4 regions of the Lysinibacillus sp. A1 genome follow, and region 4 is predicted to be linked to each of the others. Evidence: riboswitches for the same ligand, from Rfam matches in the RefSeq annotation. Region 4 holds a riboswitch; each other region holds the start of a gene.
The links. A riboswitch is a leader RNA that binds a small molecule or an ion and turns the genes downstream of it on or off. The one in region 4 is predicted to bind cobalamin.
Positions count from the first base shown of each region.

Region 1 (4,932 bases), on a different contig from region 4:
GCCAATAAAATAAGAGCTCCGCCAATTCCTGTTCGGTCTTTTCCAACTGCGCAATGATGGACTAGCCCTAAATTATCAGGGTCTTGTATAGTCGTCATTAATTCTTTAAAAGAGGGATTATGAAAAGGCATTTGTGCATAAAATTCCTTGAACATATCAGCGTTAACTACTTTATAAAATTCTCTACCACCTGTATTGGTTGGCATTTCAAATGCATGCTTTCCCTTCGCAGGGATTTGAATATATCGAGTTTGTGGAAACACAGGATTAGGATTATGTTGTACTTCATTTGTGTCACGATAATCAAAAATTGTTTTAATACCTAATGTTTCAAATAATTCTTTATCTGTCGATGTCATTTTACCAAGTGCGGCAGAGCGATAAAATAAGCCATTTCTTATAACACGCCCATCTCTCGTTTGATATCCCCCCATATCTCGGAAATTATAAACGGCCTCAAACGGAATATTTTTTTGTACTTGCTTCACTGAACTACACCTCCCTATATTAATAAGCGTTCTTACCTTTATTCTATCGAACAAACTACATGAATACCAATTTTCACACTAGGTAATAAAATAAAAAATGCTAGCTGTAATAAACAACTAGCATTTTCTACGATCTTATTTATATAACTCTGGATACACAGCTTTAACAACAAGCTCAACTGCTTCACCGATACGTGGACCTGGACGATTTGAGATATCTGTGTCAAGGGACTGAACTGCCTTGTTTTGAATAGCTGTTACCGTATTCCACCCATCACGAGCAAGGATTTCTCCAATTGGATTTTCTGTATAGTTGACTGTTGTTAAAATGACGTCTGGATTTCTCGCAATTACATCTTCCTCAGATACTTGCTTCCAGCCATCTAAATCTGCAAACACATTCTTTACATTTGCCGCATTTAATATTTCTTGTTGGAAAGTGCTAGAGCCTGCTGTATATATTTCTGGCTTCGGACTAATTTCTAAATAAACATTTTTTGGTGTTTTTACTTCCTTAACCTTTGTTTGCACATCAGCGATTTTTGCTTTAATTTCCTCGTTTAATGCCTTGCCTTTATCCTTAACATCCATAACAGCTGCAATTTGTTCGATATCTCCATATACATCATCAAATGTAGCCGCTGATTGAATAACAAATACTTTAATTCCTGCATCCTCGAGTGGCTTAAGTGCATCCTTCTCACCAATCGTATACGCAATAACAACATCTGGCTTTAACGCTAAAATTCGCTCACTGTTATAATTCACAGTATCAGAAACACGTTCGATTTTTTGGGCGGCTTCTGGATATGTATCATATTCAGTGGCACCTACAATTTTATCGCCAACCCCTAATGCAAATAGAATTTCTGTGTTACTTGGTTGTAAGGACACAACTGTTTTTGGCACTTCCTTAAACTCTATTTCTACGCCACGATCATCGGTTACTTTGTAACTTGTTTGCTCAATCTTTTGTTCATCTTGAGAACCATTTTTATTTTTTGTATCTTCCGCAGTTCCACAACCTGCTAAAACGAGCGCTAGCAATAAAACCGATAGCCATTGTAAATTAAATAGTTTCTTCATTATTATTCACCTTTTTCTTTTTCATTGGATATGATTTACTCATAAACGGAATTTCAGCTATTCCAGCTTGTTGATTCGTATAGACAGCCATTACAAAACATACATTGGCTAATAAGCCTAAATAATCGAAGAGAATAGTCGGTATCTCTCGTTCTTCCGAAACCTTGTGTAAAGTTCGATATGATTTTTTCGCCTCACTACGACAAAGATGTAAAGCAGCAGCAGCCTCTGTTCCTTGAGGTAAAACAAAACTTTGAATCTCTTCCTTCACATGACTTACATAAAAATCATAGCGCTCACTTAACCAGGATAGATCCTCATCTGTAACTGCTAGCTTCCCACGAACCGAGCCATTCACATGATAAGCCATAGGTAAAATCTGCATTAAATCATCTGCAACAACTTGTACATCCTCTTTCTTTACTATAGCTAGCGCAACCCCTAAATGCGTTGTTAAACTATCTGTGCGAATCTCAAAATCGACAGTTGAAGCCTTCTCTCGCATAAAAGGATAACAAGAATAACGTGCATCTTTTTTCAACCTGCTGTCCCCCTTTTTCTTAATGAAAATCCTCACTTTTATAGAACATAAAAAAACGTCGCTCCTCACGCAAAGGAACGACGAAAATAACATAATGATTGTCATAGAAACACGACACTGCCTATGTATTTGCCGTATATCCTCCTAGCTTCCGAAGAGTTGTTATACGTTCAAATAAAGGTCGGTCTCCTGGCTTGTACAACGCTCCTATAAAATTTATAAGAGCTATAAAGAACCTTCCCATTTCCTATGAAACAGTGGTTCATCTTTATAATAGCTGTACTTACAGTTGCGGAAACAGCTTCGGCTTATACCGAATTCCCGATTATGCTAGCTAGCACCTTTATTCTGCAAGAATAATTCACTTGTAAAGCAGTTTATCATAGATTGATAGGAAAAAATAGTTGCGTACAAAAATGATAGCCGTTTTAGACGTATTTCAATTCCCATAAAATCACTCTACTACAATACTTTTTCAATTGCTTGCTCAATATCAAGCTGTGAGTCTGTAGGCTCAAAGCGAGCTATGGTTTTTCCGCTTGCATCTACTAGGAATTTAGTAAAATTCCAGCGAATATTACGACCATCTAAAAAGCTTGGAGCAAGTTGAACAATTGCCTCAGCAAGCATTTTCTCCTGCATGCTTGCTTTTCCAAATTCACGAAAATCGACTTCATGTTTTAAATAATTAAATAAAGGATGTGTCGTCTCACCATTTACTTGGACTAGCTCAAAAATGGGAAACGTAACTCCATAGTTGACCTTACAAAGATGCGCAGTTTCCTCTCCATCTTCAGGATTTTGATGGCCAAACTGATCACAAGGAAATCCTAGAACGACAAAATTATTTTTGCCATATTTATCGTACATTTTTTGTAAGTCTTCAAATTGATATGTAAATCGGCATTGATTGGCCGTGTTAACAATTAGCATTGTTTTTCCTCGAAAAGTTTCCATTGATAAAATTTCACCATTCGGCTTTCGTACTAAATAATTATAAATGCTCATTCCCTAACCCCTTTTGTTTTTTTCATATATTATAGTTGACTAATCTCCTCATTACCAAAGGTTTGCACAAAAAACACCATCTCGTTACTAAGAACGGATGGCTGACTTATATTTCTTTTTATATTTAACATTTTGCTCTTCATTGATTAAGCGATGTGCTATGTCTAATAATTTAGGATCACTCGTTTGATCATATAATTTTTTTAAAGATACAATAATATCATAGCGAATGAGAGTAGGATGCTTTTCATCTAAACAAGTTTGAAATCTCTTGGCTAAATAAGATACGACTAAATCGCTTTGTACTTGGCCTGCTAAACCAATTTTCCAAATAGCCTGTAATGTATGCCTTGCCGTGACGGGCTTTTCATCATAAGTCACTGCCCAAATCTTTAAAAAATCTTCTAATACTCTTTCTTCGGGATCACTTTTTGCAGCTAAAGCACATAAAATTTGTGCGGCAAGTGCACGTGCATGCCCATTTTTATATGTAAGTGCTTGTACAAGCTGTTCCCACACTGCATATGTCCAATCTACGGGCTCCTGCATAATTTTCATCAGTTCCTCGTAAGATTCATATTGAATATCTCGATCACGCTCTGTTAGATTACTAAAAAGTTGCAAAATCTCTTTTTCCATAATTTATCCCTACCTTTATTGTTTCAGAACGTCATAAAACTTGATTTATGTTACACTTAACTTAATTTTTTTCGCAAAGAAGGTGAGTTTATGAATAAATTTAATGCTAGGAAATTGATTTTTCGATTGCTAGTGATTCTGTCCCTAATTATAGCCGCTTACTTTATTATTCCGGTATCTATGCCGTTAATATTAGCAGCTATCAGCGCATTTTTCCTTGAACCAATCGTCATGTTCTTTAAAAGGCGCTGGAAAATGTCTCGAAAAATTGCAGTTGCCTTTATATACATAGTGAGTGTCATTATCATTTCTATTATTTGCTATATTTCAATTACGCAGATCATGACGCAAATAATTTTATTGTCTAAGCAAGCTCCCTATTATATTTCCAAGCTATCAGATATGTGGCTTCATATGCAAGAAAATATTTCTAAATACACGGAAGACTTTCCACCTGAAGTAAGTACTTCGCTTCAAAAAACCACAATGGATTTCATAAAGAAAATTGAAGAAACGTTTTTAAGCTTCTTTAATTATAGCAAAGTTTCGGCCTTCTTTTCAGAGATTCCAAGTCTATTTATCAGTCTTCTCGTCTATATGATTGCCCTATTCCTATTTATGCTAGATCTGCCGAAATTGAAGCGCATTACTTATAAGTATTTAAAGCCTAATACAGCAAAGAAAATAAAAATTATTTTAAACCGTTTAAAGGATGCGACATTCGGCTATATGAAAGCACATTTATTTGTAAGCTTCATTATCGGAGGCGTTACACTTATTGGACTTTTATTAATCCAGCCGAAATATGCCATAACCATGACCATTATTATTTGGCTAATAGATATTGTCCCTTTTTTAGGCTCCATTATTATTTTAGCACCATGGGGGCTTTATCACCTTTTAATGGGAAACACATCTATTGCTGTAAAATTATTCATCTTAGCTGCTATTTTACTCATTATTCGTCGTGTAGTCGAGCCTAAACTAATGGGAGACCATATTGGGTTATCAACTTTACCTACATTAATTGCCATGTTTATTGGACTACAGTTATTTGGAATTATCGGTTTACTTGTCGGGCCATTTGTCATTATTTTCTTTATCGCCTTAAAGGAAACAGGCATCATAAAAGTAAACTTCAAAATTTGATACCAATAAAAAAAGGTCATC
Region 1 covers NZ_JSZM01000004.1:136,016-140,947, reverse strand. Annotated here, with positions in the region: gene PI85_RS02700 (tyrosine-protein phosphatase) at 1-488, opposite strand, end outside; gene PI85_RS02695 (ABC transporter substrate-binding protein) at 624-1,574, opposite strand; gene PI85_RS02690 (hypothetical protein) at 1,558-2,115, opposite strand; cobalamin riboswitch at 2,277-2,475, opposite strand; gene PI85_RS02685 (glutathione peroxidase) at 2,578-3,123, opposite strand; gene PI85_RS02680 (hypothetical protein) at 3,211-3,762, opposite strand; gene ytvI (sporulation integral membrane protein YtvI) at 3,853-4,911, shown strand.
Region 1: linked by a shared signal. The riboswitch ahead of PI85_RS02690 (hypothetical protein) and the one ahead of PI85_RS07560 (ABC transporter substrate-binding protein) in region 4 are both predicted to bind cobalamin.

Region 2 (4,932 bases), on a different contig from region 4:
TATTGCCTCAAATGCATCAAAAACGGTTAATACCGCCTTTTCCTGTAAATCATCTGTATAAGCAGCAACACGATTCATTCCTATATTCGTCTGAACGGTATCAAGCAAAGTTAGTCCTGCAAACACCTTTTTATATGTGTCCTGATGCTCAAAACTTTTCCACTGCTTAATATCTTTACTCACTGCAATTTCTTCTGGAAACCAAATTTGCTTCCATTGCTGGTCCCAGAAAATTTGAGCAAGTTCACTAGTTGCCTTATTCCAGTTGACTGCCTCATACACTATATTTGACATGCTACACACTCCTCTAAGCTTTGTAATCGTTGACGAACATAGTAAACGGACTTGATCCCTTTAACCCATGCATAAATGTATACTTTAGCTAGTTGTTCTGTTGTCCAATTGTCAGTGACATAAAGAGTCATTGAAATACCTTGGTCAACGTGTTTTTGAGAAGCTGCATATAAATCAATTAAATCATAAGGATCAACATCATAGGCCTCTACATATAAATGACTGTTTTCGTTTGTTAAATGTGGCATTGGATAAATCGTGCGACTATCTGCATAATCACGAACCTCTACACGCTCTGTACAAGGAGAAATGGATGCCGTACAGCTACGAATATACGAAATACTGCCTGTTGGTGCTATCGCTAAACGATATGAATGAAATAGACCATATTCCATAACATCTTCCTTTAATAATTCCCACATTTTATTAGTGATAATTGGAATGTTGCCAAGTGCTTTTAACACAGCGGGTGATAGCTCTTCTTCATTCTTATTTACATATTGATCAAAATAGCTACCTGAAGCATAATCGCTATCTTCAAATCGGTAGAACGTTTCTGCTTTTTCTTTAGCCATTTCCATCGATGATTTAAGCGAATAATAGTTCATTGCTTCCATAAAGCGGTCCATGAAATCAATAGAATCTTTCGAGCCATACATGATGCCCTCCGTAACAAGATGTCCATGGAGATTCATACAACCTAGCCCTACTGAGTGCATTAATCGATTCGCTTTTGCCACTGATGGGACATTTTTGATGTATGTCATTTGTGACACATTTGTTAATAAGTGCATAGCTGTATCGATTAATGTTTCAAAATCATTTACTTTACTCGCTGCATGAATATCAATTGACCCTAAATTACACGACACATCTAACCCATATTCGTTAGGCTGATCTTGATCTGTAATGACACTAGTTTCTTGAACTTGTAAGATTTCAGTACATAGGTTTGACATTTTTACACGACCGATATTTTTTAGTGGATGTACTTCATTGACATTATCATCAAAAATTTCAAAAGGATAACCTGATTCAAATTGAGCTTTTTTCACCTCAGTATAGAGTCTACGCGCATTCAAACGTTTAATTTTACGGATTTTAGGATTATCAAGTAGTTCATAGTACATTTCTGAAATTGAAATTTCCGACATTCGTTTACCATATACTTTAAAAATATCATATGGACTAAATAACACTATATCTTTATCACGTTTCATCAGATCGAAGAAAATACTTGGAATAATAATTCCTGTTGATAGTGTTGCGAGGCGAATTTTATCATCAGCATTTGGTTTTTTTGATGAAATGAAATTCTCTATATCTGCATGGAAAATATTTAGATAGACAACTCCTGAGCCATTTCGTTGACCAAGCTGATTAGAATAACTAAATGAGTTTTCTAATAATTTTGCAACTGGGATAACACCACTTGCACGATTTAGTATTTCTTTAATTGGATCACCTAAAGGACGTAAATCCGTTAAGTTGACCCCGACCCCTCCGCCTAGGCGTGAAAGCTCTAAACAATAGCCAATATTTTCAGCAATACTATTCATAGAGTCATCCATTGATAATTTAAAGCAGCTTACTAATTCACCACGGGCTTTTTTCCCACTATTTAATGCAGTAGGTGTTGCAGGCTGATAGGCTTCCATCATTGCTTCAACAGAACGTTTTGCTAGCACTGTGTTCCCTTGTGCTAAGTACAAAGCAATAATGACAATACGGTCCTCATATTTTTCTAAGATTTCTTCACCATCACGACTTTTCATAGCATAGCTGTCATAAAATTTGCTTGCACTCATAAATGACGGGAAGCGGAAATTATAATCATATGCTTTTTTGTACAGCTTCTTTATAAAATCCATCTCGTACATGTCGATAAAATCTTTTTCGTAGTATCCCTCATCCACTAAATAGCGGATTTTTTCCTCTATATCTATAAAATAACGTAAACGTACGTTGACATATTCTAAAAAGTAGCGGCGAGTAGCCTCACGGTCCTTTTCTAACTCTAGTAGCCCCGTTGTACTATAACGATTCAGTACGTCATTATTAAGCTTTAAATAAGTTTTCATCCCATTACCCTCGTTTCATAAAACGTTTGTATTGCTTCATAATCTGTTTGATTGCCACGCAAATCTAATTTCCTCACTAAGGGTACATGATAGGTAGTAGCAATTTTCTCCCCAGCACCACCAAATACATGATGTCCGAAGTTACTATTGCCACTAGCAACTACTCCTTTACAAAAATCTCTATTTTTTTCTAAAAAACGTTGGACTTTTGCTGGAATGTCACCTAATCCATCTGTATATGTAATTAAAAGATAAGGCTTATTCAAGCTTAATTCCTCAGAGAGTTCAATAGATTCTGCCCTTAATTTAGAAACTACATTACGGACATTTCCTGTACGACTAGCGTAAACGATCATAGTGTGATCATCTCAATACGAGAAACAATTTCCTGAACATCACCTATAAATGTTTCATCCACCTCTAAAACAGGCACACTTAAAAAACCTGCATCTATAATTGTTTGTTTCGCTTGTTCATCATGATCAATATTAACAATTTCTGCTTCAAGTCCTGCTCGTTGTAATTCGGATTTTACCCATAGGCATTTTGGACAGATTGTTTTCGTATAAAGTTTCATAGTAATCCCTCTTTTCATAAAATAAAAAAGCTACCTCTTCTAGAGAGATAGCTTAAATGGAAACGTTAACATACTAAAAATACTGACGTTCCCATCTCTTAATCCCCGAAGAAATGATAAATTTGTTTTATATAGGCAGGTCTCCTGGCTTTGCTTCAATCTCTGATTTCCTTCCCATGCGAATGCACAGTGGTTATAATCATCGTCAGCTTAACAGTTGCGGGGACAGCGTCGGAATAGTACCGAACTTCCCTATTAAACTACATATAGTAGTACCTACACAAAACGAACACAATATATTGTTTTTCGATAGTTTTAAGTGTACCATCCTTTATATAAAAAGTAAATCGAGAAATAAAAGTTCATCAATTTGAGACTATTCATATTTTCTGACATATCCTTGTAAGAACGAACTAAAATATAATCATATAAGCACGAATGCGATAGCATTATTTTATTAAAAAATAAGAAGTAAAATAATAGTCGCTTATTTACCTAAAAACGTAGCCACCCTAGTAATTTTATACATAAAAAAGGCATCTTTCCTTTACAGTAAAGATGCAATTATGTGTAAAACTATGAGTATGATGTAAATCTCGCATCCTACTCCATACATCCTATCTTCGTAAATTTTTTTATTGTACTAGTCTAAAGTAGGACCCCTCTCTTGCGATGATGACACATTTTCGTTTCGTCATAACATAACGACGACTACTAAAATGTGCTCAACCTACAGGCGCGAGGAAACCAATCGTTCTACCCTTTTCAACTAATTTACAATGAATATGTACCTTTTCTAGTTATTCTATATTTATTTATAGTATAACATATTCAAGTTCATTCTCCGCCAGCTTGATTAGTCCTATTAAAAATAGCTGATGAATTTTATATGACTCATCAGCTAACCATAAATTTAAAACCTTTCTATTGTTATATCCATATTTATGCTTGTAGCAGCCTTAAAACCTTCCGCAGCTGCAATCATTAAAGAAGAGGGACCACCCTTTTCCGTTTCACCTGCAGTATATATCCCAGCCGCAGTTGTACGTCCAGCACCATCAGTCATAACTGTTCCATTTTCATCAACTTGACAATTTAGCTGTTTAGCAAATTTATTGGGACGATAAAAACTTGGCACAACAAATCCACCAGCTCTTAAAATATTTTCACCTGTTTCTAATTCAACACTCGATAAGTTACCATCATCCCCATGTAAATCTTTAATAGTATTTGTATACACCTTAATTTTCTTTTGTTCAAAATCATTTTGAACCTTCTCAGAAAGTTGATGACCATTCGTAAAAACGATTAAATCCTGTGACCAATTAAAAACCAATTTCGTCATATGACTAATATGCTCCTCGTTTTCTGCAATGATAGCCAATGGCTTGTCTCGCAGCTCCCAACCATCGCAATATGGACAGCTAAATAAACTTTTACCATAATATTGTCTGATTTGCGGGAGAGGAAATTCCTCTTGTATTCCAGTAGCTAACAGTATTTTTTCAGATATATAAGATTTATTTTCCGAAGTATTGACTAGAAATAAACCAGTTATATCATCTTTAATTATTTCTCTGACGGTTTGATCCATCATTGTTATAGAAGGATAAGATTCTATATCTTTACTTGCGAGATTCTTAAATTCTTGTGGCTTTATCCCATCTCTTGTTAAAAAACCATGTGACTCCTGAGTTACACGATTTCGATTTGTTCCATTATCAACTAGTGCAACCTTTCTGCGCGCTCTTCCTAATGTTAAGGCAGCACTTAACCCAGCAGGGCCTCCACCTATAATCATACAATCATATTGATTCATCATTATTTCCCTCCACACCACAATATATTAAAGACCTTTAATATCTACAATTAAGGCAAAAGACACCGCTAATTATATGTATGATATCTTTTTCGTTCCATTTGTTAAGCCCATTATATATTAGTCCTTGATCTCAATAAAAAAGATACAGTTTAGCTGGT
Region 2 covers NZ_JSZM01000005.1:113,499-118,430, forward strand. Annotated here, with positions in the region: gene nrdF (class 1b ribonucleoside-diphosphate reductase subunit beta) at 1-294, opposite strand, end outside; gene nrdE (class 1b ribonucleoside-diphosphate reductase subunit alpha) at 282-2,375, opposite strand; gene nrdI (class Ib ribonucleoside-diphosphate reductase assembly flavoprotein NrdI) at 2,372-2,731, opposite strand; gene PI85_RS03720 (glutaredoxin) at 2,728-2,952, opposite strand; cobalamin riboswitch at 3,069-3,247, opposite strand; gene PI85_RS03725 (NAD(P)/FAD-dependent oxidoreductase) at 3,866-4,771, opposite strand.
Region 2: linked by a shared signal. The riboswitch ahead of PI85_RS03720 (glutaredoxin) and the one ahead of PI85_RS07560 (ABC transporter substrate-binding protein) in region 4 are both predicted to bind cobalamin.

Region 3 (4,932 bases), on a different contig from region 4:
TTTTTATTTTCAATGGTGATTTTAATGCGATTAAAGGGATATTCATGGTTATTTTAGTATTGGGCGTTATTGGCCTAAAATTGGCGGATAATCCATCGAAGGGTCCTAGTACGACAAAAGGAGTGGATGCATAATGGGCTGGATATTCGTTATATTAGCAGCAGTGGCGGAAATAGTCGGTGTCATTGGATTACGCTTTTATAGTCAACATAAAACCGTACGAAATTTATTATTATACGTCGGAGGCTTTGGTTTATCTTTTGCACTTTTATATGCCTCCTTCAGCTATTTACAACTAAGCATCGCCTATGTTGTTTGGGTTGGTATTGGAACTGTAGGTGCCGTGCTGGTCAATATTATGTTCTTTGGGGAATCTAAAAACCTTGCACGAATCATCAGCATCATTGCAATTATCATTGGAGTTGCAGGTTTAAAAGCGGTATCTTAATAGTAGATGACAAAGGGCGCCCTCTTAGATGAAATGGCGCCCTTTTTTATTAGATGGTGTTGAATGATCGTGGCAAACTAAATAAGGTTGCCCCCTCTTGCAAATTGTTCAGGGACGTATGTAAGATACGGCCTACCCGTCAGTGAATGTGTTTGAATATCAGCAAATACTCCAAATACTTCTCGCAACAATGATGGTGTAAGTACTTCTTCTGGTGTACCATGGCAAACAATGCGTCCGCGCTGTAAAACATAAATTTGGTCACAGTACATGGCGGCGATATTCAAGTCATGGAGAGCGGCTACTACTGTTAGATGCAAAGTTTGAATTAAATCCATCAGTTGAAGTTGATGTTGAATATCTAAATGATTTGTTGGTTCATCTAATATAAGTATCTGTGCTTGCTGAGCGAGTGCTCTTGCCACCATAACACGCTTCTTCTCCCCACCGGAAAGTGAGCTAAAGCTTCGTTTCGCTAGGTGCAATATGCCCGTTTGCTTCAAAGCATCTTTTACAATTTGAAAATCTTGCTCCTGATCAAGCTCTAATAGCTTTTTATGTGGAGTCCTTCCCATACTGACTAAATCATGAACAGTAAAGTCAAATAATACGGGTGTTTCTTGACTAACAACGGCTAAATTTTTAGCAATGGATTTACTAGATTGCTTTAAAATATCTTGTTCATTTAACAAGACTGTCCCACTTTCAGGCTTTAGGAGACGATACATATTTTTAAGCAATGTCGACTTCCCACTACCATTGGGGCCAATTAACCCGACAAATTGCTTTTCCTTTATTTTTACACTTACCTCATGAAGTATTCGCTGATCGTAAATGGAGAATGATACTTGTTTTGCTTCTAATGTCATGGAAGTTAATCTCCTTCACCGAAAGAATAATTATTACGACGGAGTAACCAAATGAAAAACGGTCCCCCACAAAAGGCTGTAATAATACCAATTGGCATTTCCTGTGGAGCAATAATAATTCGAGCTAATGCATCTGCCCAAACTAAGAAAATCCCTCCGAATAAAGCACTGACCGGTATTACATATTTATAGTTAGAACCGACAATTAATCGTACTATATGCGGAATAATTAATCCCACAAATCCGATAGAACCGCTCACTGCTACAAGTACCCCCGTTAAAAGTGAGACAAGTAAAATGAGCTGTATGCGAAATCGTTGAAGATTCACCCCTAATGTTACTGCTGCCTCTTCCCCAAGTAATAGCAAATTTAAATTTCGATAGAATAGCCATAAAAGCCCAAACACAATGAAAAAGATGGAGGCTGGAATAATAATATTATTCCATTTTGCTCCCGCTAAGCTGCCTAACATCCAAAACATAACAGCCTTTAAAGCACCCTCTTGCTTTGACATCATTAATATAAAATTAGAAATGGCCGTTAATATAAAGGAAACTGCCATCCCTGCCAATAGCAAGCGAAAAATCGAGACACGGCCACCTACGCGCGATAAGAAAAACACTAAACCAATTGCGAGCAAAGACCCTATAAAGGCTGATACAGAAAGTGCGTAGATACCTAAAAATGAAAAAGCACCTAAAATAATTACTGAAGTTGCTCCAACTGCTGCTCCTGAAGAAATTCCTAAAATATATGGATCCGCAATGGAATTTCGTACAAGTGCCTGAATCGCTGCCCCTGCAATGGCTAAACCCGCTCCTACAATAGCGGCAAGGATAACGCGAGGTACTCTTATTTGCCAAATAATAATTTCCTGTGAGCGACTCCAATCTTGCTCTATAGTGTGTTGTATAAATGGTAATTTCGAAAGAATTACTTTCCATACATATAATGGCGTCACCGAAACAGATCCAACCATTACAGCAAATGTCATGGATACAATTAATACGAAAAGAAGCACTAAAGAAAATAACATAAATTTTTTATTCATTCATTAAACTCCTACTAAGATGATGAATGAAGCAATTAAATATACGTTCGCATAATGTAGGTCAGATGATCTTACTTCAGATGACACTCAATAAAAAAAGGGCATTTCATGCAAAAATACGCACAAAAATACCCTCGAATAAACAAAGTCAGAAAATCCAGCTATTGTCCGTAATTGCTTGCATCCTCGTGGGCATTACAGGTATTACTTATTGGCAGGTCTCCTGACTTCGATTCATCATCCTATAAATAGCCTTCCCATTTTTAACAGTGGCAAATAAACATGATAGGACTCCTCGTTACAGTTGCGGGACAGCGTCGGACTTCCACCGACTTCCCTTTTAAGCGACATTGTTTAAAATGTCACACCAATAGTATGTTAAGTTAAAAAATTATGACGATTCTATCATACAGTTTTATAGATAGTTAGTCTACAAGTAATTTCCAACACGCTTAAGTTAACCTATACTTACAATAAAGTTAACACATTTGTTTTCGTTTTTACACTAACGATAAATACTTTGAAATTAGAGGTGAAGTCATGTCAACAGTATCCGAACAAAGCCATCCAAAATTAAAGACTGTAGATATTGCATATATTGGATTATTTTCCACCCTCATGATGATCGGTGCCAATATAACTTCCTTTGTGCCCTTTATGACAGTGGGAGGAGTGCCGATTACTCTACAAACCTTTTTTGCCATTTTAGCTGGACTTATTTTGGGTAGTAGGAGGGGAGCGCTTGCCTGCACTGTCTATATGTGTATTGGATTAGCAGGAGCACCTGTCTTTGCTCACTTTGGTGGAGGGTTCAGTCAACTATTAAGCCCTACATTTGGATTCATTATCACCTTTATTTTAGCAGCATATGTTGCCGGTTTAATGGTAGAGCGAAGTGGTACAAAGAAAAGCTTTATGCTAGCCGCATTCATCGCAACTGCTATCAATTACTTAGTAGGTACAAACTGGATGTTTATTGCGTATAAACTATGGGCCAGTGCGCCAGAGGATTTTTCCTATGGATTAGCATGGCTCTGGATGATTCCCCACTCCCAAAAGATATTATTTTAGCTATTTTCGCTGGTATGTTAGCGTACCGACTACAAAAATCATTGAAAATCATGCCCATTCAATAACGCTTCCATCCACTTCTTTAGTCAATAGACTAAAGAAGTTTTTTGTAATAATGAATGTCCATCTTTTCTGCATATTTGTTTGTTACAGTAAGGGCAAATAGAAAGGAGGATCTCATATGATATTCAAGCGAAGATGGTCAGGTGGACTATTATCAGCAGTTGCTTTACTTACTTTATCCGCTTGCTCTGAAGATAAAACGGAGCCTTCATCAACTTCAGACAATACTCCTGAGACTGAGCAACAAACAGAAATGGATCACTCCACAATGAACCATTCTAGCTCAGCAGAAGTACCGGCTACATTAAGAAAAGCTGAAGATCCAGCATTTCCGGTTGGAAGTACCGCTATGATGACAGATGGGCATATGGAGGGTATGAAGGGTGCCGAAGCGACGATTGTTGGTGCCTATAAAACTACAGCCTATATCATTTCTTATGATCCAACATCAGGTGGCAAACGTGTAGAGAATCATAAATGGATTATCCATGAAGAATTAATGGATATAGGGGAAGCACCACTATCCCCTGGTACAGAGGTAAAAACGACTGCTACTCATATGGAAGGCATGAAAAACGCAACCGTCCGCATTGAAGAAGCTGTACCAACCACAGTTTATATGATTGATTACATTTCAACCACGAATGGTGAAGCAGTGAAAAATCATAAATGGGTAACAGAAGATGAGTTAACAGCGCAATAATCTGAACAACCTCTCCCAGTATATTTGGCAGAGGTTGTTTTTTAGTTTTTATGTTCTAAAGTCTTGCGATCCGCAAACTTCTGCCATTTATAGCCGATTCCCCAAACGGTTTGCAAGTAATCATCAGCAGGAAATCCACTTTTCCTTAATTTTTCTCGTAAATTACGGACATGGGAATCGATAGTGCGATCCTCAATGGATACATGATAACCCCAAACTGTGTTAATAAGATGTTCTCTAGAAAACACTTTATTTTGATAATCTAGAAATAAGGACATCATGGAAAATTCTTTTGGTGTTAATGGGATTGCCTCTTGTTGATAATATAATTCAAAGGATTCTTTATCTAAGCATAACCCCTCAAAGACAACCACCTTGTCTTCTATCTTGGTTCTCCTTAATACAGCATGTATACGTGCTAATAGCTCTTCCTCATCAAAAGGCTTTACTATATAATCATCTGCCCCCATGTTTAAACCTTTTACAATATCTGAATGCTCTCCTTTAGCCGTAAGCATGATGATAGGCACATGCCAAAACTTCCTGATTTCTTCACACACTTGAAATCCATCCATCTCTGGCATCATAATATCCAAAAGAACTAAATCCACATGCTCTTCCTCTAGATAAATGAGCGCATCTTGAATGGAAGACATTGCTCTACATTGAAAACTGGGCTCTAAGTAAAGAGTCAATAAATCTAACATTCTTGGTTCATCGTCTATG
Region 3 covers NZ_JSZM01000032.1:61,415-66,346, reverse strand. Annotated here, with positions in the region: gene PI85_RS20350 (multidrug efflux SMR transporter) at 1-134, shown strand, start outside; gene PI85_RS20345 (multidrug efflux SMR transporter) at 134-448, shown strand; gene PI85_RS20340 (ABC transporter ATP-binding protein) at 526-1,317, opposite strand; gene PI85_RS20335 (iron ABC transporter permease) at 1,323-2,369, opposite strand; cobalamin riboswitch at 2,565-2,756, opposite strand; partial or broken gene PI85_RS20330 (biotin transporter BioY) at 2,910-3,505, shown strand; gene PI85_RS20325 (YdhK family protein) at 3,622-4,206, shown strand; gene PI85_RS20320 (response regulator transcription factor) at 4,248-4,932, opposite strand, start outside; gene PI85_RS20315 (ATP-binding protein) at 4,921-4,932, opposite strand, start outside.
Region 3: linked by a shared signal. The riboswitch ahead of PI85_RS20335 (iron ABC transporter permease) and the one ahead of PI85_RS07560 (ABC transporter substrate-binding protein) in region 4 are both predicted to bind cobalamin.

Region 4 (4,932 bases):
AGCCAGCCTGGAAAAGTAGTTATCGACTTCATGAATACACAAGGTTACGTGGTGGTTGAACCTGCCTATCCGGTGCACAAGCCTTCAAAGAAAGCTGTTGGTGCCATTTAAAAGCAAGCCCTCCATGAAGCGGAGGGCTTGCTTTATTATTTGTATAGATATTCTATCTTCATCTGAAGTACCAGTTCAACAGATTTGCCATGCTAGTACATGAACTTAACTCTGACAATGCATGGCTGCTTGCGCCTCTTGCCAAGGGACAGAATAGCCTTTACCTTTTGCACAAAAAATGCTGGAAGAACTGTATTCAGGGTCGGCATTTTTATCATAGCCTATTTGAGTTATTACTTCTTCTGCATTATGACACACATCATAGCCATCAAATTGGAGGGTAAGCGCACCTTTCCCATTTGTATAGGCGGCAAAAATCGTGCTATAGCTCATGAAGGTCGCTACTGGTGCACGTCCTGTTAATACAACGTCTGTTTCAGTGAGTACAGGGTCGTCGAAGGTGCCAGCAGCCTGTTGAATGTCGGTCATCATACGGCCGATAAAGTCATTGGAAGCCTTCATTTTAAAGCGATAATAGGGCTCAAGCAGGACGTTCTGTGCTTGTTCCAGTCCTTGGCGCAGAGCTCGGAAAGTGGCTTCTCGGAAATCACCGCCAGACGTATGTTCATTATGTCCACGTCCCGTTAAGAGCGTAAAATGAATATCTGTTACTGCGTAGCCTGTGAGTAAGCCATGATGATCACGTTCAAACAAGTGCTTTTCTACGAGGCGTTGGTTGCCCACTGATAAATCATCTGCATGACAGGCATTGCTAAAGGTAATGCCTGTCCCACGTTCATTTGGCTCCATTAATAAATGAATTTCTGCATAATGCTTAAGTGGTTCAAAATGTCCGTAGCCTGTAACGGTTGTCGCAATTGTTTCCATATATAATATTTGCGGCTCCCCAAAAGTGATGTTTAGTGTAAAGCGCTTCAATAATACTTCAATCAGGACCTCTAACTGAATGACACCCATTATATGCACATGGATTTCCTGAAACTTTTCCTGCCATACGACACGCAATGATGGCTCCTCGGCCTCTAGTAGACGGAAAATCTTTAATACTTCTTTAATATGTTGCTCACCCTCGTATTGAACTTTTGCCTGTAATGTAGGGACAAGCTCATAGGGTTGTGATAGCCTGTTACTGCCAATGTGATCGCCAATGTTTGCCTGGCTGAGTCCTTTAACAGCGAAGATTTCACCGGCCTCAACATGCTGAACAGTTTCAAATCGACTGCCGTTATAAAGACGAATTTCTGTTACTTTCTCTGTAAGGTCTCCAAACGTAAATTCATCTCGAACATGTAATTTTCCTGTTAAAGCCTTGATGAATGTTAGACGCTGATGGCCATCATGTCGTATTTTAAAGACTTCTCCTTGAAACGGTGCTTCCGGCGCGAAGTGAGTACCCGTTATGAGTGGAAGTTGAGCAATCAATTCTTGAATGCCTTCATCTTTTAATGCCGAACCAGTAAAGCAGGGGAAGGCGGATTCATTTTTAATCATCGATTGTAGCTGCTTCATACACAGACCATGCTCCAAAGTTTCATTCAAAAAGGCATCCAGGAGATTTTCATCACGCTCCGCTAGCCATTCCATGATTGTGCTCGAAACATAATTCTCCTGAAGTGGTTCATCGACGAATAATACATGTTCCGAGAAATCTTTATGGAGCTGGGTCATCACAGCCCTTACATCTGCTCCGTCACGATCTATTTTATTAATAAAAAAGAATGTAGGGACATGATAGTTTCGTAAAAGCTGCCATACCGTTTCAGTATGACCTTGAATACCCTCTACTGCACTAATAATAATGATGGCATAATCCATGACACGGATGGCACGCTCCATCTCTGGGGAGAAATCGACATGTCCTGGTGTATCAATCAGCGTATATGTATCGTCGCCAATAGTCATGCGTCCTTGCTCGGCAAATATCGTAATGCCCCGTTTGCGCTCAAGCTCATGATTATCTAAATAGGCATCCTGATGATCGACACGTCCCCGCGCTTGAATACTATTTGTATGAAAAAGCACTTGCTCAGAAAAGGTTGTTTTTCCTGCATCAACATGAGCAAGAACCCCAATCGTCTTGTACATAATATATCCTCGTTTCTATAGGTAGCTATCTTCTCATTGTATCAGAATACTAGCACAACTATATCTTGTAAAATGATTCGTCTTTTTGTCGAAATAGTGCTAATATAATGATGATTATATTTTTTGCATTCTATTACTGATTTAGAATTAACGCATGAACTGCTAGTCTATCAATAGCATAAATAGAACATATTGGTGCAAATGGCCTTAGTCATTTGCTTAAAAGGGAAATCGGTGTAATTCCGATGCTGTCCCGCAACTGTAAATGGGGAGTCTATACAGCATGCCACTGTAGTTTTACTATGGGAAGGCGTATAGATGATGAACCTAAGCCAGGATACCTGCCAGTATATGTATGTTAACTAAGAACCACGAGGATGGGGATAGTGATAAAGGTACTAATACCGTTTTTTCACTATGCAACTCTCTTGGCGACAAGAGGGTTTTTTTATGCCCTTCCAATTATCCTAGTAGCAAAGAAGTCTCTGATTTCTTTCTATATTTATGACAACAAAGGAGAAAAGGACATGAAAAAATGGAGAAGTATTTGGCTAGTCATGGTCATCGCCTTAATCGCTGTATTAGGAGCGTGTGGCGCAAAGGACAAGCCTGAATCAGCAACACAAACTGAAAAAGTTGAACCGTCTGAGGCGACAGCATCTGAGATCATCATTGAAAATAATGAAACTACCCAAACCTATAAGGAAGCACCTAAAAAGGCCATTAGCCTAAATCAGCATGTAACAGAAATTATGCTTGCATTAGGCTTAGAGGATTCCATGGTAGGGACAGCTTATTTAGATGATAAAATCTACGAGCCACTTCAAGCAGCCTACGATAAAGTTCCAGTTCTTTCAGATCAATATCCAACAAAGGAGCAAGTCATTGATGCCGAGGCAGATTTCTTGTATGCAGGCTGGAAAAGTGGCTTTGGTGAGAAAGGTGTTGGAACACCAGAGGAGCTTGAAGAATTAGGAATTCATACGTATTTACATACGGCTTCCAATATGACAAAGCCAACATTAGAGGATATTTTCACGGATATTCGTCATATCGCGGAAATATTCCGCGTGGAAGATCGCGGTGAAGCATTAATTGAACAGATGACAAAAGATGTCGAAGAAATTCAAGCGAAATTACCAAAAGACAGTGAAAATTTACGTGTGCTAGTCTTTGACAGTGGTGATAAAGATGTATTCACGGCTGGTCAAAATTTTATGAATGAGCTAGTAACAATCGCTGGTGGTCAAAATATCTTTGGAGATGTGGAGTCAGGATGGACAACGGTATCCAAGGAAGATGCAGTAGATCGCAATCCAGAGGTGGTGGTTGTCATTGATTATGGTGAAACAACTGCTGAACAAAAGATAAAATTCTTAAAAAATGATCCAGCGTTGAAGGAAATGGAAGCAGTCAAAAATGATCGTTTTGTCATTCTTCCACTTTCAGCGGCATCCGAAGGGGTACGTGCTGCAGCGGCCATTCAAATTTTAGCCAAGGGCTTCTACCCTGCCAACTTTTAAAAACATTCGAGCTAGCGCTTTGCTAGCTCCTTTTTCTTAAGGAGCGATAACAATGAATGCATTTCGTCAAAACATACCAGATAAAACGTTCGAAACTCTAAATCAGCAAGGTGGTTATACACGATTAGTGGTAAGCCCTGGCATTATTAATAAGCATTATACGCCAGCCCAGTTTCAAAAAATAGCTGAAATTGTAGGGGAGAAGGGGGCCATTAAATATTCGGCCTCCTATAGCATATTATTATCGATCCCCTCTAGCGAACTGACAGAAGCGACCCATGCCTTACAGGAGGCTGGACTGTTTGTTGCTTCCTCAGGACCTCATATTGCCATGAAGGCATGTGATTTTTGTGATGGTGAAAAAATGGAGGCAGTTCCTCAAACAGAACAACTCTATCAGGCATTGGACGGTATAACTGTGCCTACAAGAATACGAGTCAATGTGAATGGCTGTGCATCGGCTTGCTATAATCCTACATATGATGATATTGGTTTAGTCTATCAGCATGAGAGCTTTGATGTTTATTTAGGAGCCATCCCTATGGGGGCGAAGGCACAGGCGGGTACTCTCTTCGCGAAAAGGGTAGGGATTGATCATATTGAGGATTTTTTGCTACAAATCATTCGTCTCTATCAGAACCAAGCTCGTTCCAATGAACCTTTTTATAAGTTTTATCGCAGAACAAAAATGAATGCTGATTGGGAACTAGTAAAAAAATCGATAGAGTTGCAGGAATAATACTTAGGGTGTCGAAATATTGTAGTAGAGCATAGAAAATGACAATACAAAGGAGCAAGAACATGACATCTAAACAAGGGATTCAACCAGAAGATCTTTATCACTTGAAATCAGTGGCAGATCCACAGCTCTCACCTGATGGGACTGAGGTAGTGTATGTAGAGACACGTATTGATGAGAAGAAAAAAGACTATGTATCTAACTTATTTTATTTAAATTTAAAAGACAAACGTCCTCAGCAATGGACTTATGGTGACGATCGGACAAGCTCTCCTGTCTGGTCGCCAGATGGCAGTCAAATTGCTTTTTCTTCGACAAGATCAGGCAAGCCACAAATTTTTGTACTGTCGAAAACAGGGGGAGAGGCGAAGCAAGTGACGTATTGCAAGAACGGTGCGTCAACGCCCGTATGGTCTCCTTGTGGAGAGAAAATTGCCTTTTCAGTGATGCTAGGTAAAGATGAAACTATCTTAGACAAAGCTGACGATGACAAGAAAGAAGAAAAAGAACTAA
Region 4 covers NZ_JSZM01000010.1:64,795-69,726, forward strand. Annotated here, with positions in the region: gene PI85_RS07550 (hypothetical protein) at 1-111, shown strand, start outside; gene PI85_RS07555 (translation factor GTPase family protein) at 217-2,157, opposite strand; cobalamin riboswitch at 2,334-2,521, shown strand; gene PI85_RS07560 (ABC transporter substrate-binding protein) at 2,685-3,680, shown strand; gene PI85_RS07565 (precorrin-3B methylase) at 3,733-4,419, shown strand; gene PI85_RS07570 (S9 family peptidase) at 4,482-4,932, shown strand, end outside.